Regions from separate parts of the Arthrobacter sp. NyZ413 genome, predicted to be linked through region 1. Evidence: riboswitches for the same ligand, from Rfam matches in the RefSeq annotation. Region 1 holds a riboswitch; the other holds the start of a gene.
The links. A riboswitch is a leader RNA that binds a small molecule or an ion and turns the genes downstream of it on or off. The one in region 1 is predicted to bind glycine.
Positions count from the first base shown of each region.

Region 2: another riboswitch for glycine. It lies ahead of lipA (lipoyl synthase); the one in region 1 lies ahead of gcvP (aminomethyl-transferring glycine dehydrogenase).

Region 1 covers NZ_CP155434.1:906,719-914,466, reverse strand. The annotation lists gene glyA (serine hydroxymethyltransferase) at 1-81, opposite strand, end outside; gene gcvH (glycine cleavage system protein GcvH) at 78-461, opposite strand; gene gcvT (glycine cleavage system aminomethyltransferase GcvT) at 595-1,737, opposite strand; gene gcvP (aminomethyl-transferring glycine dehydrogenase) at 1,749-4,601, opposite strand; glycine riboswitch at 4,792-4,889, opposite strand; gene ABCW42_RS04435 (TetR/AcrR family transcriptional regulator) at 5,030-5,578, opposite strand; gene ABCW42_RS04430 (MFS transporter) at 5,647-7,191, shown strand; gene ABCW42_RS04425 (PEP/pyruvate-binding domain-containing protein) at 7,327-7,748, shown strand, end outside.
Region 2 covers NZ_CP155434.1:3,895,002-3,902,749, forward strand. The annotation lists gene ABCW42_RS18185 (MFS transporter) at 62-1,267, shown strand; glycine riboswitch at 1,347-1,444, shown strand; glycine riboswitch at 1,446-1,550, shown strand; gene lipA (lipoyl synthase) at 1,600-2,625, shown strand; gene ABCW42_RS18195 (methylenetetrahydrofolate reductase) at 2,622-3,497, shown strand; gene ABCW42_RS18200 (anti-sigma factor family protein) at 3,570-4,304, opposite strand; gene ABCW42_RS18205 (sigma-70 family RNA polymerase sigma factor) at 4,301-4,801, opposite strand; gene ABCW42_RS18210 (hypothetical protein) at 4,910-5,161, opposite strand; gene ABCW42_RS18215 (hypothetical protein) at 5,166-5,510, shown strand; gene ABCW42_RS18220 (DMP19 family protein) at 5,604-6,434, opposite strand; gene ABCW42_RS18225 (SNF2-related protein) at 6,602-7,748, shown strand, end outside.

The DNA of each region.
Region 1 (7,748 bases):
CTCCGGGTCCAGCTCGGAGATCTGCGCGTCCAGCGACGGCGAGACGACCTGCTCGAACGCGGTTCCCGTTGCGGCGCTCACAGTTCGCCACCGTTCTTGGAAGCGTATTCCTCCGCGGAGAGCAGCGGGCCGTCCGACTCAGCGGCGACCTTGAACAGCCAGCCAGCGCCGTAGGGGTCGTTGTTGATGAGGGCGGGGTCGTCGACGACGGCGGAGTTCACTTCGGTGACTTCGCCGGTGACCGGGGAGTACAGGTCCGAGACGGACTTGGTGGATTCGACTTCGCCACAGGTTTCCCCTGCGGTGACGGCGGCGCCTACCTCGGGCAAGTCGACGTACACGATGTCGCCCAGGGCATCGGTGGCGATGGCCGAGATGCCGATGGACACGAGGTTCCCGTCTTCGCGGGAGACCCACTCGTGTTCGTCGGAGTACTGCAGTTCAGGTGCAACTTTTGCCATGCGCTTTTCCTTTACGTTTGAAACTCTTTGGTCTGATGGAGTTTGTGTACAGATCATGCCCCCTGAAAGCGTTCTTAAGGGGTGTGACCTGTACACAAACTCCAGTGGGTGCTCTGTTGCTTAGCGCAGCTGCTTAGCGCTTGTAGAAGGGCAGGGCGACGACTTCGAAGGGTTCGGCCTTTCCGCGCAGGTCGATGTCCAGGGCGGTGCCAGGTTCGGAGTGTTCGACGTCGACATACGCCAACGCGACCGGGTAACCGAGCGTCGGGCTCGGCTGGCCGGAGGTCACCTCGCCGACGACGACGCCGTCCTTCAGCACCGGGTAGTGGCTGCGGCCGGCGCGGCGGCCGAGGCCCTTGAGGCCAACGAGCTTGCGGCCCGTGCTAGTTCCGGCGCCTTCGGCTTTCAGGGTTTCCAGGGCGGCGCGGCCCACGAAATCGCTTTCCTTGGCGAGCGAAACCACCGGGCCGAGACCCGCGGCGAAGGGGTTGCCTTCGCGGGAGAGTTCGTTGCCGTAGAGCGGCATGCCGGCTTCCAGGCGCAGCGAGTCGCGGCAGGCCAGGCCCGCCGGGATGAGTTCGCCGTCTTCGGCCACGGCCGTGATGGCTTCCCACAGGGCTGCGGCGGAGTCGTTGTCAACGAAGATCTCGAAGCCGTCCTCGCCGGTGTACCCGGTGCGGGCGAGCAGGAGCTCGGTGGTGGACCCGCCGAAGAGGAAGGGCACCTCGACCGCGGCGTAGTACCTCAGCCCGGTCACGAGCTCGTGCTGCGCGGCCGGGACCAAGCGGAGCAGGATCGCCTCGGCTTTGGGGCCCTGCACGGCGATCAGCGAGGTTGCCGCGGAGGCGTCCTCCACGACGACGTCGAAACCGGCGGCACGCTCGGCCAGGGCCGCGGCGACCACTTTGGCGTTGCCCGCGTTCGGGACCACGAGGAACCTATCGCTGCCTTCCTCCGGGGACGGGCGGCGGTACGTGATCAGGTCATCGATGATGCCGCCGTCTTCTTGGCAGATCAGCGAGTACTTGGCCTTGCCCACGGCCATCGCGGAGATCTTGCCCACGAGCGCGTAGTCCAGGAAGGCTGCGGCGGCAGGGCCGGTCACCCAGACTTCGCCCATGTGGGAGAGGTCGAACAGGCCGGCAGCGTTGCGCACGGCGTGGTGCTCGGCCAGTTCCGAGGAGTACTTCAAGGGCATCTGCCAGCCACCGAAATCGGTGAAGGAAGCGCCGAGCTTCTTGTGCTCTTCATAGAGCGCGGTGTAGTTCTCAGACATATCGGGATCCTTTAGTTTTCAAACTCGGAAAGCGGCGGGCAGGAGCAGACCAGGTTCCGGTCCCCGGCCGCGCCGTCGATGCGGCCGACGGGCGGGAAGTACTTGTCCTGGGCGAGGTGGTGGACCGGGAACGCGGCCTGCTCGCGCGGGTACGCACGGTCCCAGGAGGAGCTCACGACGGCGGCAGCCGTGTGGGGTGCGTGGCGCAGCGGGGACTCCTCCACGGTGAAGTCACCGTTGGCGACCTGCTCGATTTCCTTGCGGATGGTGATCATGGCCTCGATGAAGCGGTCGATCTCGCCCAGGTCCTCGGACTCGGTCGGTTCCACCATCAGGGTGCCGGCGACCGGGAACGCGAGGGTCGGGGCGTGGAAACCGAAGTCGATGAGGCGCTTGGCCACGTCCTCCGCGGTGACCCCGGTCCGGGCGGTGAGTTCGCGCAAGTCCAGGATGCACTCGTGGGCCACGAGGCCGCCCTCGCCCGTGTACAGGACCGGGAAGTGCTCGTTCAGGCGGGACGCGACATAGTTCGCAGCCAGCAGCGCCGACTTGGTGGCCTCGGTCAGGCCTTCCCCGCCCATGAGCTTCACGTAGGCCCAGGAGATCGGCAGCACACCGGCTGAACCGAAGCGGGAGGCCGAGATGGCCACGCCGTGCCCGTCCTCGTGTGCTGCCTTGTTCGCGTCGCCGGGCATGAACGGTGCCAGGTGGGCCTTGGCCGCGACCGGGCCCACGCCGGGTCCGCCGCCGCCGTGCGGGATGCAGAAGGTCTTGTGCAGGTTCAGGTGCGAAACGTCCCCGCCGAACTTGCCCGGCTGCGCCAGGCCCACGAGGGCGTTCAGGTTCGCGCCGTCAACATACACCTGTCCGCCGGCCGCGTGGACCGAGTCGCAGATTTCCCGCACGTCGGCGTCGTAGACACCGTGCGTGGACGGGTAGGTGATCATGATGCAGGACAAGGCTTCCTTGTTGGCCTCTATCTTGGCCTGCAGGTCCGTGTGGTCGATCGTGCCATCGGCTGCCGTGGCCACGACGACCACCTTCATGCCGGCCAGCACCGCCGACGCCGCGTTCGTGCCGTGGGCAGAGGCCGGAATCAGGCAGACATTGCGCTGCTCATCGCCCCGGGACAAATGGTAGCCGCGGATCGCCAGCAGGCCGGCCAGCTCGCCCTGCGAACCGGCGTTGGGCTGGATCGAGACCTGGTCGTACCCGGTGATCGTGGTCAGGTCGGCTTCCAAGTCAGCGATCAGTTCGCGCCAGCCCACGGTCTGCGAATCCGGAGCGAAGGGGTGGATCGAGGCGAACTCCGGCCAGGAAATGGCTTCCATCTCCGCGGTGGCGTTCAGCTTCATGGTGCACGAGCCCAGCGGGATCATGGTGCGGTCCAGCGCGAGGTCGCGGTCCGAGAGCTTGCGGATGTAGCGCAGCAACTGGGTTTCGGAACGGTGGGTGTTGAACACCGGGTGCTGCAAGTAATCCGAGGTACGTCCGACGGCCGAATCCAGGGAGAAACCTTCGCCCGATTCGGCGAGCGTGGCACCGAAGACGGCTGCGACGTCGGCGAGTACTGCCGCCGTCGTCGTCTCGTCTACCGAGATGCCGACCGTGTCGGCGTCGATGCCGCGCAGGTTGATTCCCTTGGCTTCCGCGGCGGCGACGACGTCGGCCGCCTTGCCGGGGACGCGGACGGTGACGGTGTCGAAGAAGCTGCCGTGCAGGACCTCAAGGCCGGCCGCCGCCAGCGACGCCGCCAGGGTGCGGGCGTGCTTGTGGGCGGTTTCGGCGATTGCCTTCAGCCCGTCGGGGCCGTGGTAGACGGCGTACATCGAGGACACGATCGCCAGCAGCGCCTGCGCGGTGCAGATGTTCGAGGTGGCCTTCTCGCGGCGGATGTGCTGCTCGCGGGTCTGGAGCGCGAGGCGGTAGGCGGGAGTTCCGGCGTCGTCCTTGGACACGCCCACCAGGCGGCCCGGCATCGACCGCTCCAAGCCCTTCTGCACGGCCATGTAGGCCGCGTGCGGGCCACCGAAGAACAGCGGCACGCCAAAACGCTGGGTGGAGCCGACAGCGATGTCCGCGCCCTGCTCGCCCGGAGGCGTGATCAACGTCAGCGCGAGAAGGTCAGCGGCAACCGTGACCAGGGCACCGCGCTCCTTCGCGGCCGCGATCACGGCAGAATGGTCGAACACCCTGCCCGAAACACCAGGCTGCTGCAGCACGATACCGTTGATGTCGCCGTCGGGAAGCCCGGCCGAAAGGTCAGCGATCTCGACCTCGAAGCCCAGCGCCTCGGCACGGCCCTTCACTATCGCGATGGTCTGCGGCAAGCAATCAGCGTCAAGGACAGTCTTGCCATCGTGGGCCGTCTTGTTCTTGTTGGCCCGGCGCATCATGAGCACGGCCTCGGCAACGGCGGTGGCTTCATCCAGCAGGGACGCGTTCGCGATCGGCAGGCCAACCAGGTCCTGGACCATCGTCTGGAAGTTCAGCAGGGCTTCGAGGCGGCCCTGGGAAATCTCCGGCTGGTACGGCGTGTAAGCGGTGTACCAGGCCGGGGACTCAAGAATGTTCCGCCGGATCACCGCGGGCGTCACGGTGTCGTAGTAGCCCTGCCCGATCATCTGGACCGCGGTCTTGTTCTTGGACGCCAGCTTGCGCAGTTCGGCGAGGACCTCAACCTCGCTCAACGCGTTCTGGAGAGTCAGTGCGACGTCCTGGCGGATGTCATTGGGAACCGCGGTATCAACGAGCGAATCGACGCTGTCATAACCGACAGCCTTGAGCATGATGTCAATATCGGCCTGGCGGCGGGCGCCGATATGCCGGTCAACAAACGTTGCGGAGGTGGAACTAACCGTCACGAAGGAACTCCATTACTAAGGCGGCGCAAAGTACGCCACAGCTATCAGGGTTCCTCCCCGCTCTGTATTGGACCTGAGAGTTTCCGCAGGCTTTATTGCCCGCTTGCACCGTCGGTGAGCACGGCACATCCTGTTCGTGGTTCCGGGAAGTTCCGGGACCACGGGACGGCTTGCTGCTTTCCAGAGTTGCCTTGCCGCGGCGGTGCATTGGCCTGAGAGATTCCTGGGGAGGGTTTGCTCCTACGGCGCCTGCATCACTTGCTTGCAGGACTCTCCCGCCGCAGTTCAAAGGCGTATTCAGTTGTGTGAGTCAGATTGCGCGAGCCGGTGACAGCTCTCACAAGGGACAATTCTCCTATGTCCGGGGCCGCTCCGCAAATGGGGTCGCCAATTGGGTAGGGCGCCGGCTGTTTCAGCTGCGCAGGTGTTCAGTTGCGAAGGCGTTCGACGGCGGCAAGCAGCGCTGCGACGTCGGCGCTCCTCTCGTCGGCCTTGCTTTCTCCGCCGGCGGCCCCGCCTTCCAGCATCGCGTTGAAATACAGCCCATCGCCCATATACCGAACGGCACGCGCCATCTCCGGTCCTACTTCTTCGGCGAGCAGGTCGAGCCACTGCTGCTGGATCCCGGCAAAGCGCCTACGTGTTTCCTCGTGGGCGACTTCCACAAGCCGGGCAGCGGCCACAAAAACCCTGTCCAAGGGAGAGTTCGCCCACAGGGACGATTTGATGAAGAAAGCCGCGGGCCCTTCGGGCGCGGCCTTCATTTCCGCGAGGTCCTTCGCGGCCAAGGTATCCATGCGCTCCAGGAGGGCCGCGATCAGCGCTTCCTTGTTAGGGAAATGGTAAAGGAGGCCCCCTTTGGACACCCCCGCTTGCTTGGCAACGGCGTCCAGCGTTGCCGCCCGCTCCCCCACGTCGATCAACAAGGCTTCATAGGCGTCCAGGACAGCGGCCCGCGCAACAGGTTTTCGAGGCATGGTGTCCATCTTTCCCTAGGTCCCGAGGTCGATTGAAACTATACCGTCCGGACGGTACAGTTATTTCCATGTTCAGCCCGTCCACAACCCAGCTCCCCCGCATTCCCTCCGCGTCCAACACTGCGCCGTGGCGCGATTGGGCGGCCCTGGCCCTCTTGATGTTTCCCGTACTGCTGGTCGCGGTGGACAACACCGCACTGACCTTCGCCTTGCCGGAAATCGCCAGGAAGCTCGACGTCGGGGGCGTCCAGTTGCTGTGGATCGTGGACTCGTACGCGCTCGTGCTGGCCGCATTGCTGGTCTCCATGGGGAACCTCGGCGACCGGATTGGCCGCCGTCGACTGCTATTGATCGGCAGCACGGGCTTCGCCGCCGTCTCTGCGGCCTCGGCGTTCGCGCCATCTCCCGAATGGCTCATTGCCGGCCGTGCGGGATTGGGCATTTTCGGTGCCATGCTCATGCCGTCAACGCTGTCCCTGATCCGCAACATCTTCCCGGATCCCAACCGGCGTCGGCTTGCTGTCGCGATTTGGGCTGCCGGCTTCTCGGGTGGGGCGGCACTCGGCCCGATCTTCGGTGGCTGGCTCGTTGAGCACTTTTGGTGGGGAGCAGTGTTCCTCGTGGCCGTGCCACTCCTGCTGCCTTTGCTTGCCTTTGGCCCGTTCCTCATCCCCGAATCCAAGGACAGCAATCCAGGCAAGGCCGATGTCCCAAGCGTCGCTTTGTCCATCCTGGCCATGGCGCCCGTTGTCTACGGCATCAAGGAAGCCGCCGTGCACGGTTTCGGTCCCGGCCCTGCGGCGTTCATCGTGTTCGGCCTGGCCATGGGAGTCGTCTTTGTCCGCCGGCAGCGCTCCCTGGTTTCGCCCATGTTGGACGTGCGGCTCTTCAGGAACAAGGTCTTCAGCACGGCGATTACGGCCAACATCTTGTCCTTGTTCTCCATGACGGGCTTCATATACTTCTTCGCGCAACACTTGCAGCTCGTGGAAGGACAGACTCCCATGGAAGCCGGAATCGCGATGGTCCCCGCGCTGCTCGCGACGATCCTCGCCGGACTCGTGGTGGTCCCCGTGGTCAAGAAGATCCGGCCGGGACTGGTAGTCGCCGCCGGCCTGACCCTGAACGCGGTGGGCTACCTCGTGGCGGCCGCGGGGAACCATGGCCAAGGACCCGGATACCTATTGACCGCGCTCTTGCTGCTCGCGGTGGGAGTCGGCTCGTCCGAGACCATTTCCAACGACCTCATTCTCGGCGCCGTGCCCGCGGACAAGGCCGGTGCGGCCTCAGCGATCTCCGAGACCGGCTACGAACTGGGGTCCCTCCTCGGGACGGCGGTTCTTGGCTCGATCCTCACAGCGTCCTACCAGCAGCACCTCCTGCTGCCTGCAGGCCTGTCCGGACACCCGGCCGAACGTTCCCGCGAAACGCTTGCCGGAGCAATGGATACCGCCGCGACGCTCCCCCAGCCGATGGCCGAAGCCCTGACCGCCGCGGCGCGTTCCGCCTTTGAATCCGGCGTGCACATCACCGCGGCGATCGGGCTGGTACTGATGGCAGGAGCGGCGGTCCTCGCCGCCGTCGTACTCCGCCGGATACCGGCGGCGAAGTAGCCGCTCAATTGCCGGCTGGACAATCGCCGGCAGGCTCATGGCGAAGGGCTTCGCCAGCTCCGCGACGAAGTCAATCGGCTGGCGCCTTTCGCTCAGGAGATGCCCGGCGTAGCGTGTGAGGCGGCACCGGCCCACATGAGCACAGGAAACTGGATCGAGGGAGCATCGGCGATGGTTTTCACGCAACGGTTTGAGGAGATCGACGGCGGAGACGTCGCCAGCGCGGGCGGCAAGGGTGCGAACCTGGGCGAGCTGGCCCGCGCCGGGTTCCCCGTCCCGCCGGGCTTCGTCATCCTCACGAACGCCTACAGGGCGTTCCTGGATTCCAACGGGTTGACGGCCCGCGTCGCGGAACTGGCCGGGGGAGGATCCTCCGACGACGCCGAACGGGAGATCCGCGCCCTGTTCCGTTCCGGCGTCGTTCCTGAAGGGATCTCGCAAGAGATCAATACAGCGCTGCTCAGCCTGGGCGCCGGCCCCGAGGCAACCTTCGCCGTGCGGTCATCTGCCACGGCCGAAGACCTGGCCGACGCAAGTTTCGCGGGCCAGCAGGATAC
Region 2 (7,748 bases), 1.5 Mb from region 1:
GGCATTCTCCGCGTCGCGGGACAAGAACTGCGTCGCAGGACAAGAAGAAACGGAACACCGCATGACCTCCCCACTCACCACGGCTTCGAAGCGTCCGACCATGACCACAGGCCTCACGCTGCTGTTCGCCGTGGCCGGGGGCGCCGCCGTCGGGAATTTGTACTGGTCCCAGCCGCTCCTCGACTCGATCGCGGCCGATCTCCACGCCTCGGGAGCGGCTGCGGCCTGGCTCGTCACCGCTACCCAACTCGGTTACGCCGCGGGGATCCTGCTCATCGTTCCGCTCGGGGATGTGGTTGACCGGCGGAAACTGGTTGCGGGCATGATGCTTGCCTCGGTCGGTGCCCTCGCGTTGTGTGCCGTCGCGCCGTCGATGGCGTTCCTGTTGGTTGCCGTGACGCTCTTGGGAATCTCGACCGTCGCGGGGCAGATCCTCACGCCGCTCGCTGGCGACCTCGCTGACAACGCCCGTCGCGGGCGCGTGGTGGGGACCGTCGTCGCGGGCATCCTCACCGGCATCCTTGCCTCGCGCACCATCAGCGGCCTGATCGCCGCCGTCGGCGGTTGGCGGGCGGTGTACGCGACGGCGGCAGTCGGCGTCGTGATCCTCGCTCTCCTGACGTGGCGGGCACTTCCGCCGCTCGCCCCGAAAGCCCGCCTTTCCTACCCGCAACTGTTGAAGTCGGTAGGCGCGGTGGTCCTCAAGGAACGCGCAGTACGCTGGACGCTTGCGTTGTCCTCGGCCGGGTTCGCCGCGTTTACGCTGTTCTGGACTGCGCTCACGTTCCTGCTGGCGGGTCCGCCGTTCCACTTCCCTGTGGAAGTGATCGGGCTGTTCGGCCTGGCAGGCATCGCCGGTGCCGTGACGGTGCAGCGCGCGGGTCGCCTGCACGACCGCGGCTGGTCCTTGCCCGCCACCGGCATCGCGTGGGGGCTGGCACTCGCCTCGTTCGTGCTCGCGGCGTTTGCCGGAACCTCGGTGGTCCTCGTGATTGTGGTGGTGTTCGCCCTGGATGTCGCGATCCAGGGGCAGAGCGTGCTCAACCAGACGCGCCTGCTTTCGATCTCGCACGAGGCGCGCAGCCGTATCAACACCGTTTACGTCACTGCCAACTTCATCGGCGGAGCGATCGGATCCGCGGGGGCGGCACTCCTCTGGAACGTGGGCGGCTGGACCGCGGTGGCACTCGCCGGCGTCGTGTTGAGCCTGTTTGCCCTTACAGTCTGGGCGTTTGGCCGTCGCGGTCCCCTCGTGGCGGTCGACTGAGCGAATGGGCCGTCCTTTGCGGCTATTGCGGGCACCGGATACCATGTGAGATGTGCCACCGAAAGGTGGCACACGCTTATGATCTGCGGCGGGAGAGTCCTGCCGGTACATTCAGCGGGCGCCGTAGGAGCAAATCCTCCCCAGGAATCTCTCAGGCCCCTGTACCGCCGCGGCAAGGCAACTCTGGAAAGCAGCCCGGGAAACCGGACTCACCGACGGTGCAAGCGCCCGTTGCTTCGGCAACCGACGCGGAAACTCTCAGGTCCAATACAGAGCGGGGAGGAACCGGATCATCGTGGCGCGCCCGTGCCACCTGAATTGTGGAGTTCCTCATGACCTTGGCACCTGAAGGCCGTAAGTTGCTGCGTGTCGAGCAGCGCAACAAGGCCGTCCCGGTTGAACGCAAGCCCGAGTGGATCAAGGCCAAGGTCCAGATGGGCCCGGAATTCGTGGGCCTGAAGAACCTGGTGAAAAAAGAAGGCCTGCACACCGTGTGCGAGGAAGCCGGCTGCCCGAACATCTTCGAATGCTGGGAAGACAAGGAAGCAACCTTCCTGATCGGCGGCTCCGAATGCACCCGCCGCTGCGACTTCTGCCAGATCGACACCGGCAAACCCTCCCCCCTGGACCGCTTCGAACCCACCAAGGTCGCCCGCTCCGTCCAGGCCATGAACCTGCGCTACGCCACCGTCACCGGCGTCGCCCGCGACGACCTGGCAGACGAAGGCGTCTGGCTCTACGCCGAAACCGTGCGCAAAATCCACGAACTGAACCCCGGCACCGGCGTGGAACTGCTCATCCCCGACTTCTCCGGCAACCCCGAGCACATCGCCGCGATCTGCGACTCCGCCCCCGAAGTATTCGCGCACAACGTCGAAACCGTGCCCCGGATCTTCAAACGCATCCGCCCCGCGTTCCGGTACGACCGCTCCCTGGACGTCATCACCCAGGGCCGCAACCTGGGCATGGTCACCAAGTCCAACCTCATCCTGGGCATGGGCGAAACCCGGGCCGAGATCTCCGAAGCCCTCGCGGACCTGCACGCGGCCGGCTGCGACCTGATCACCATCACCCAGTACCTGCGCCCCTCCGAACGCCACCTGCCCGTGGACCGCTGGGTCAAACCCCAGGAATTCGTCGAGCTCGCCACCGAAGCCGAAGAACTGGGCTTCCTCGGCGTCATGTCCGGCCCCCTCGTGCGCTCCTCCTACCGCGCCGGACGCCTCTGGGCCACCGCCATGCGCAAAAAAGGCCGCGACATCCCCGCGCATCTTGCCCACATCGCCGACGGCATCCAGGACTCCGGCACCACCCGCCAGGAAGCCCGCACCCTCCTCAACCACGGAGCTTCGGCATGACCACCCAGGAACACACCATGATTCCCAGCCGGATCGAGATCATTCCCTCCGACGGCATTGTCGAGAAGGTCCGGGCGTCGGTTCCCCCCTCGATGCCGCTGACGGTCACCTGCCTGCCCCACCACGGCATCGCCCGGACCATGCAAGTTGCCGTGGAGCTGAGCCTCCTCGGATACACCGTCCTGCCGCATCTCACGGCCCATGGGCTGCAGGACCGGGCCCAACTCTCGGGAATCCTGCGGGACTGCGAGTCCGCGGGCATCACGGAAGTCTTCGCCATCGGCGGCGACGGATCCCGGAACGCAGGTCCCTATGGCTCCTGCCTGCCGATGCTTGAGGACATCGCGGAACTCTCAGGCGGACGGATTACGGCAGGCATTGCAGGTTATCCCGAAGGGCACCCATCCGTGACCGGGCTGGACCTGCTTGACGCCGTGCTCGCTAAGCAGCACCTCGCCACGCACGTGGTCACCCAGATGTGCTTCTCCGTTCCGAAAGTCCTCGACTACGTCTCGCTCCTGCGTCGGGAAGGCGTCGAGCTTCCCGTGTGGGCCGGGGTGGCCGGCGCCGTTCCCCGTACCAAGCTCCTCAGCCTGGCCACCCAAATCGGTGTGGGTACGTCCCTGAAGTTCCTCAGCAGCAAGGGAGCTTTGGCCAAGCGCCTCCTGAGCGGCGACAAGTACTCGCCGGAACCGTTTGTCTCCGAGCTAGCGGCCCGGCCGGGCAGCATTTCGGGCATCCACCTGTACAGCTTCAACCGGCTGGACAGGCCATCGTGGAGCACAACGCCATCGTGGAGCACAGCGCCATCGTGGAGCACAGTGCCGTCGTGGAGCATTGCGCCTGACGCCGACGACCGCGCGACGGCCTAGCTAAGCACCGCACCCGGATCCGGTTTCGACCCCAAACCGTCCCGGGGACCCCCTAGCTCCCCGGGACGGAAATCAGCTCCCCGGGACCGAAATCACCGCGACCGTTTTTTGGTTGTCGTCCCGGAGCTCCACGCCCGAGATCGCGGCGAGCTGGACCGGCGTCGCGCCCGTCACCTTGATGTGTCCGCTGGCGGTCGCCGTCCAGCCGCACGCCAGTTCCTCCTTGCCGTCGCGGCCCTTGACCCAGAGGTACAAGGTGCCTTGCAACGGCATGCTCCGGCCTTCCAGGTCCAGCTCGGTGCCCCATGCCTTCTTCACGAGCCCGACCGTGAGTTGCAGGCCGTTGCCCGTCTGGACGGAATAGCTCGCGTCCGGCTTGGGCGGCTGGCTCAGCAGCGGGCCGGCCAGGACTCCCAAGCCGAGGCACGCGGCGGCCACCGCGGACACCACAGCCGCCCACCGGCGTCGTGATTTCCGGCGCCGCGCTGCGATCTTCAGGAGGATCGGCTGCGCGAGCGTTTCGCTGGAAGCCCCGGAAAGTGAGCGGGCCTCCGGGGTAACGCCAGGTTCGACGGCGGGGCGGCCTTCCGCTGGAGGTTCGACGACGGCGGGGCGCGCGGCCACGAGCGCGACGGCGTCGGGCACCGGAACGGCGTCGAGGAGGGCCGGGAGGCTCTCCAGTTCGGCGAGTTCCTGCCCGCACGCCGCGCAGCTTTCCAAGTGCGCCTCGAACGCCCGGACCTCGGACGGCTCCAAGCCGCCCAGCAAGTAGGCGCCCAGCAAGTGGTGAAGTCCTGACTCGCTCATCGCTGCACCCCCATTTCGTCCAAGATGGTGCGTAACGCCCTGACGGCGTAGAAGGCCCGGGATTTCACGGTACCGCTGGGAATGTTGAGCCTCAGCGCGGCCTCGTTCACCGTGAAACGTTCGTAATGCAGTGCTACCAGGACCTCCCGGTGTTCGGTGCTGAGCCGCAAGAGGGCTTCTTCCATGAGGACCCGGTTGAGGAGCTCGTCCACGCGTTCGGTGGCTTCCGCCGGATCCGCGGGGTCGTATTCCGTCGCTTCGAGCGGGCGTCTCTGGGCCTTGCGGTAATTGTCGATGATCACGTTGCGCGCGGTGCGGAACAGGTAGCTGCGCAGGCTCCCGGTGATCTGCGGCGCATGCTGCCACACCCTGAGGATGGTTTCCTGCACGACGTCGTCGGCCAAGTGGGCGTCCGGCATGCAGCTCAGCACGAAGCGGCGCAGGGCTGTGCCATGGTCGCGGTAAATCGCGGCGACGACGTCCTCGTCAAGCGGCATCCACGCCTCCTGTGTGCTTCGGCTTCCCCTTCTCTTGCCATACGACGTACCCGCGGCAGAAAAAGTTCAAGGCTGTGAACCATTCTTCACCCTGTGGCGTCGTAGGGGTTAGCATCCGGCTCGTCCGACGGCCGGTCCAGCGAAGGAGCACACCATGAAGAAGCAACTCATCACCGGTCTTGGCGTCCTTGCTCTGGCCGTCTCGCTCTCCGCGTGCGGGGGAAGTTCCGGCAGCTCGAGCAGTTCGTCGAGCACCTCCACCCCTAGTGCCTCTATGTCGAGCCCAACAGCTTCGAGTTCGGAGTCGTCGTCGAGCTCTTCAACCGGGATGGCGGAACTGAAGACGGCGTCGTCAAGCATGGGCGTGAGAGTAGTCGGGGCGAACGGCAAGAGCGTCTACTTCTTCACCAAGGACGTCAAGGATTCAGGCAAGAGCGCCTGCACTGGCGCCTGCGCCACGACGTGGCCTCCCGTGACAACCACTTCGACGATGCCGGCGGTTGACGGGGTGAGTGGAACCATCGGCACCATCCCGACGGCCGATGGCAAGATGCAGATCACCATCAACGGAATGCCCATCTACTTCTACTCCAAGGACGAGGACTCCGGTGACACCTACGGCCAAGGCGTGTTAGGCATCTGGTTCCTGGTCAGCCCCTCCGGCTCCATGATGACGGCCACGACCAGCAGCAGCCCTTCCTCCTACTGACGCCCGCCCACGTCCTGCCGCCAAACAGCGAACGCCCTTTCAGGTGACCTGAAAGGGCGTTCGCGCTTGAGGCGTCAAAGGTGGGCGAGGGTCCTAGGCGTCTTCGAACTCGACGGCGGCGATGATTTCCTTCGTCTCCGGGTGGATCATGAAGGCTTCCTCGTCCTCCTCGATCATGATGTAGTTGCCGTGATCGGTGGAGAAGTGCCAGGCGAGGACCGTTTCGCCGTCGTGCTCGAAGTTGGGATCGCCCATGGTGATCTTGTCCAGCTGGTAGCCGGCGACGTCGCACAGTTCGCGGATGATGAGTTCGAATTCCGGGGCGTTCTCGAGCTCGGCTTCGGCGGCCTCGGCTTTGCGCTCCTCCAGGTCCGGGATGAGGGCAACGCGCTCGGCGATGTGGGCCTTGAGTTCGTCCTCGTCCAGGTAGAGGAGGCCGTCCTGGCCGCGGAGCCATGCCGCGCTGAGGGCGATGATGTTCTCGGTTTCAAGGAGGGATTCGAATTCGCCGTCGAGGGCTTCGAGTTCCGCGACGGGTTCGGAAGCTTCGTCGGATTCGTCGAGGTCGCCGTCAAGGTAGGCTTCTGCGTCCTCTTCGCTCAAGGCATCGAACGCCGCGGCGGTGCGGTTGAACAGTTCGAGGTGGCGCGTGGCTCCCATGGCTTCGAGGCCTTCGCGGACAAAGGTGTCCACTTCCTCGCGCTCGGGAACGGTGAAGACGTACTGGGCGAAGCCGCCCGAGAGTGCCTGGGTCAGGTAGTAGTCCACAAAGTAGCTGCGCAGCGCGTTGCTTGCGATTTCCTCGTGGTTGAGGAGTTCCTCGTACATCTCGTTGACCACGTTGACGTTCGCGTCCACAACGTCCGCGTCGGAGGCCTCGATGCTGTCCTTCGTCAGAATGACGGGCTGCTCATTGATGGTCATGGGATTTCCTCACTGCTTGGAAGCTTTTGCTGCTCCGGACCCTTTCAACGTACGCGGGGGCGGTGCCCGGGCAGGCTAGGGGCAGGTGAACGTCCGGCAAAGTTTCAGGGCTGGCCCGTGGGCCCTAGGATTCATAGATAGCCTCCTGCCGAAAGTAGCGTTACCGAATGCCTTCCCACCCCGACGACTCTTGGGAACTGGCGATTCAGACACCCGCCATCAATGACCGTTCCCTCGCGGCCGGCCTTGCCTACGCCATGGGTGGCCGGGTGAGCGGGATCAGCTTCGATGCGGCCACTGGCTTGATGCTGGGCAAGATCCAAGGAAACGCCGCCAAGCCGTATTCCACCTCGGCCAAGCTCGTCCGCAAGCCGGGCGGCTGGAGCTGCACGGTAGGAGTATGCAGTTGCCCGGTGCGCAAGGACTGCAAGCATGTGGCCGCCCTGCTCTTCGCGGCCGAGGACCAGCCGGTGGTGCGGGCCCAATTGCTGAGCGCTCCCGCCGTCGGACAGACAGCGCGGCCGGGCGAATCCGTGCGGCGTCCGGAGTGGGAGCAGGCGCTCAGCAAGCTGATCGCCGTTCCCGGAGCTGCTCCGCAACGGCAGGGACTCCCCCTGGCCCTCGCCTTCGAGGTCGAAGAGCCTGCTCCGCACTTCTCCTACACAGGCCGCCGCGATCCTGTCCGCAGCATCCGGCAATTGAAGGCCCGGCCCGTCATGATGGGAGCCAAAGGCAAGTGGATCCGCGGCGACGTCTCATGGACGAACTTGAGCTACCTCGGGTACAAACGCGAGTTCAACGAGGCGCATATCGAGTGGATGCAGGCCTTCCTCGCGGCACACTCCACCACTGACCATCGCCAGCTCACCTCAAGCATGTGGCTGTTGCTCAACGATTTCGCCGGCAAGAACCTGTGGAGCCTCTTGGAAGATGCCGCAAAGGCCGGCGTCGAGCTCATCCACTCCGGCGGAACGGAACCGGTCCGCCTTGCCGCGGAGCCCGCCGTCGTCGGCCTCGATTTGAGCCGCCACAGCGGCAGCGAGCCCGACGGCGGACTCGAGTTGGCGGCGTCGGTCACCGTCGCGGGGGAGGCCGTCGACCCCGCGACAGCAGGCCTGATCGGGCGCCCCGCGCACGGCTTGTTCTTCACGGGCCCTGTTGAGGAAGGGTTGCCGGGAGTTGTGGCGCCCGAGAACCTGATTACGCTCGCACGGCTCGAAGGCGGGGAGTCGGAAGAACTCCTGGATTTCGTGATGGGCGCATCCCGGCTCCGGATCCCGGCACAGGACGAGCAGCGCTTCCTCACCGCGTTCT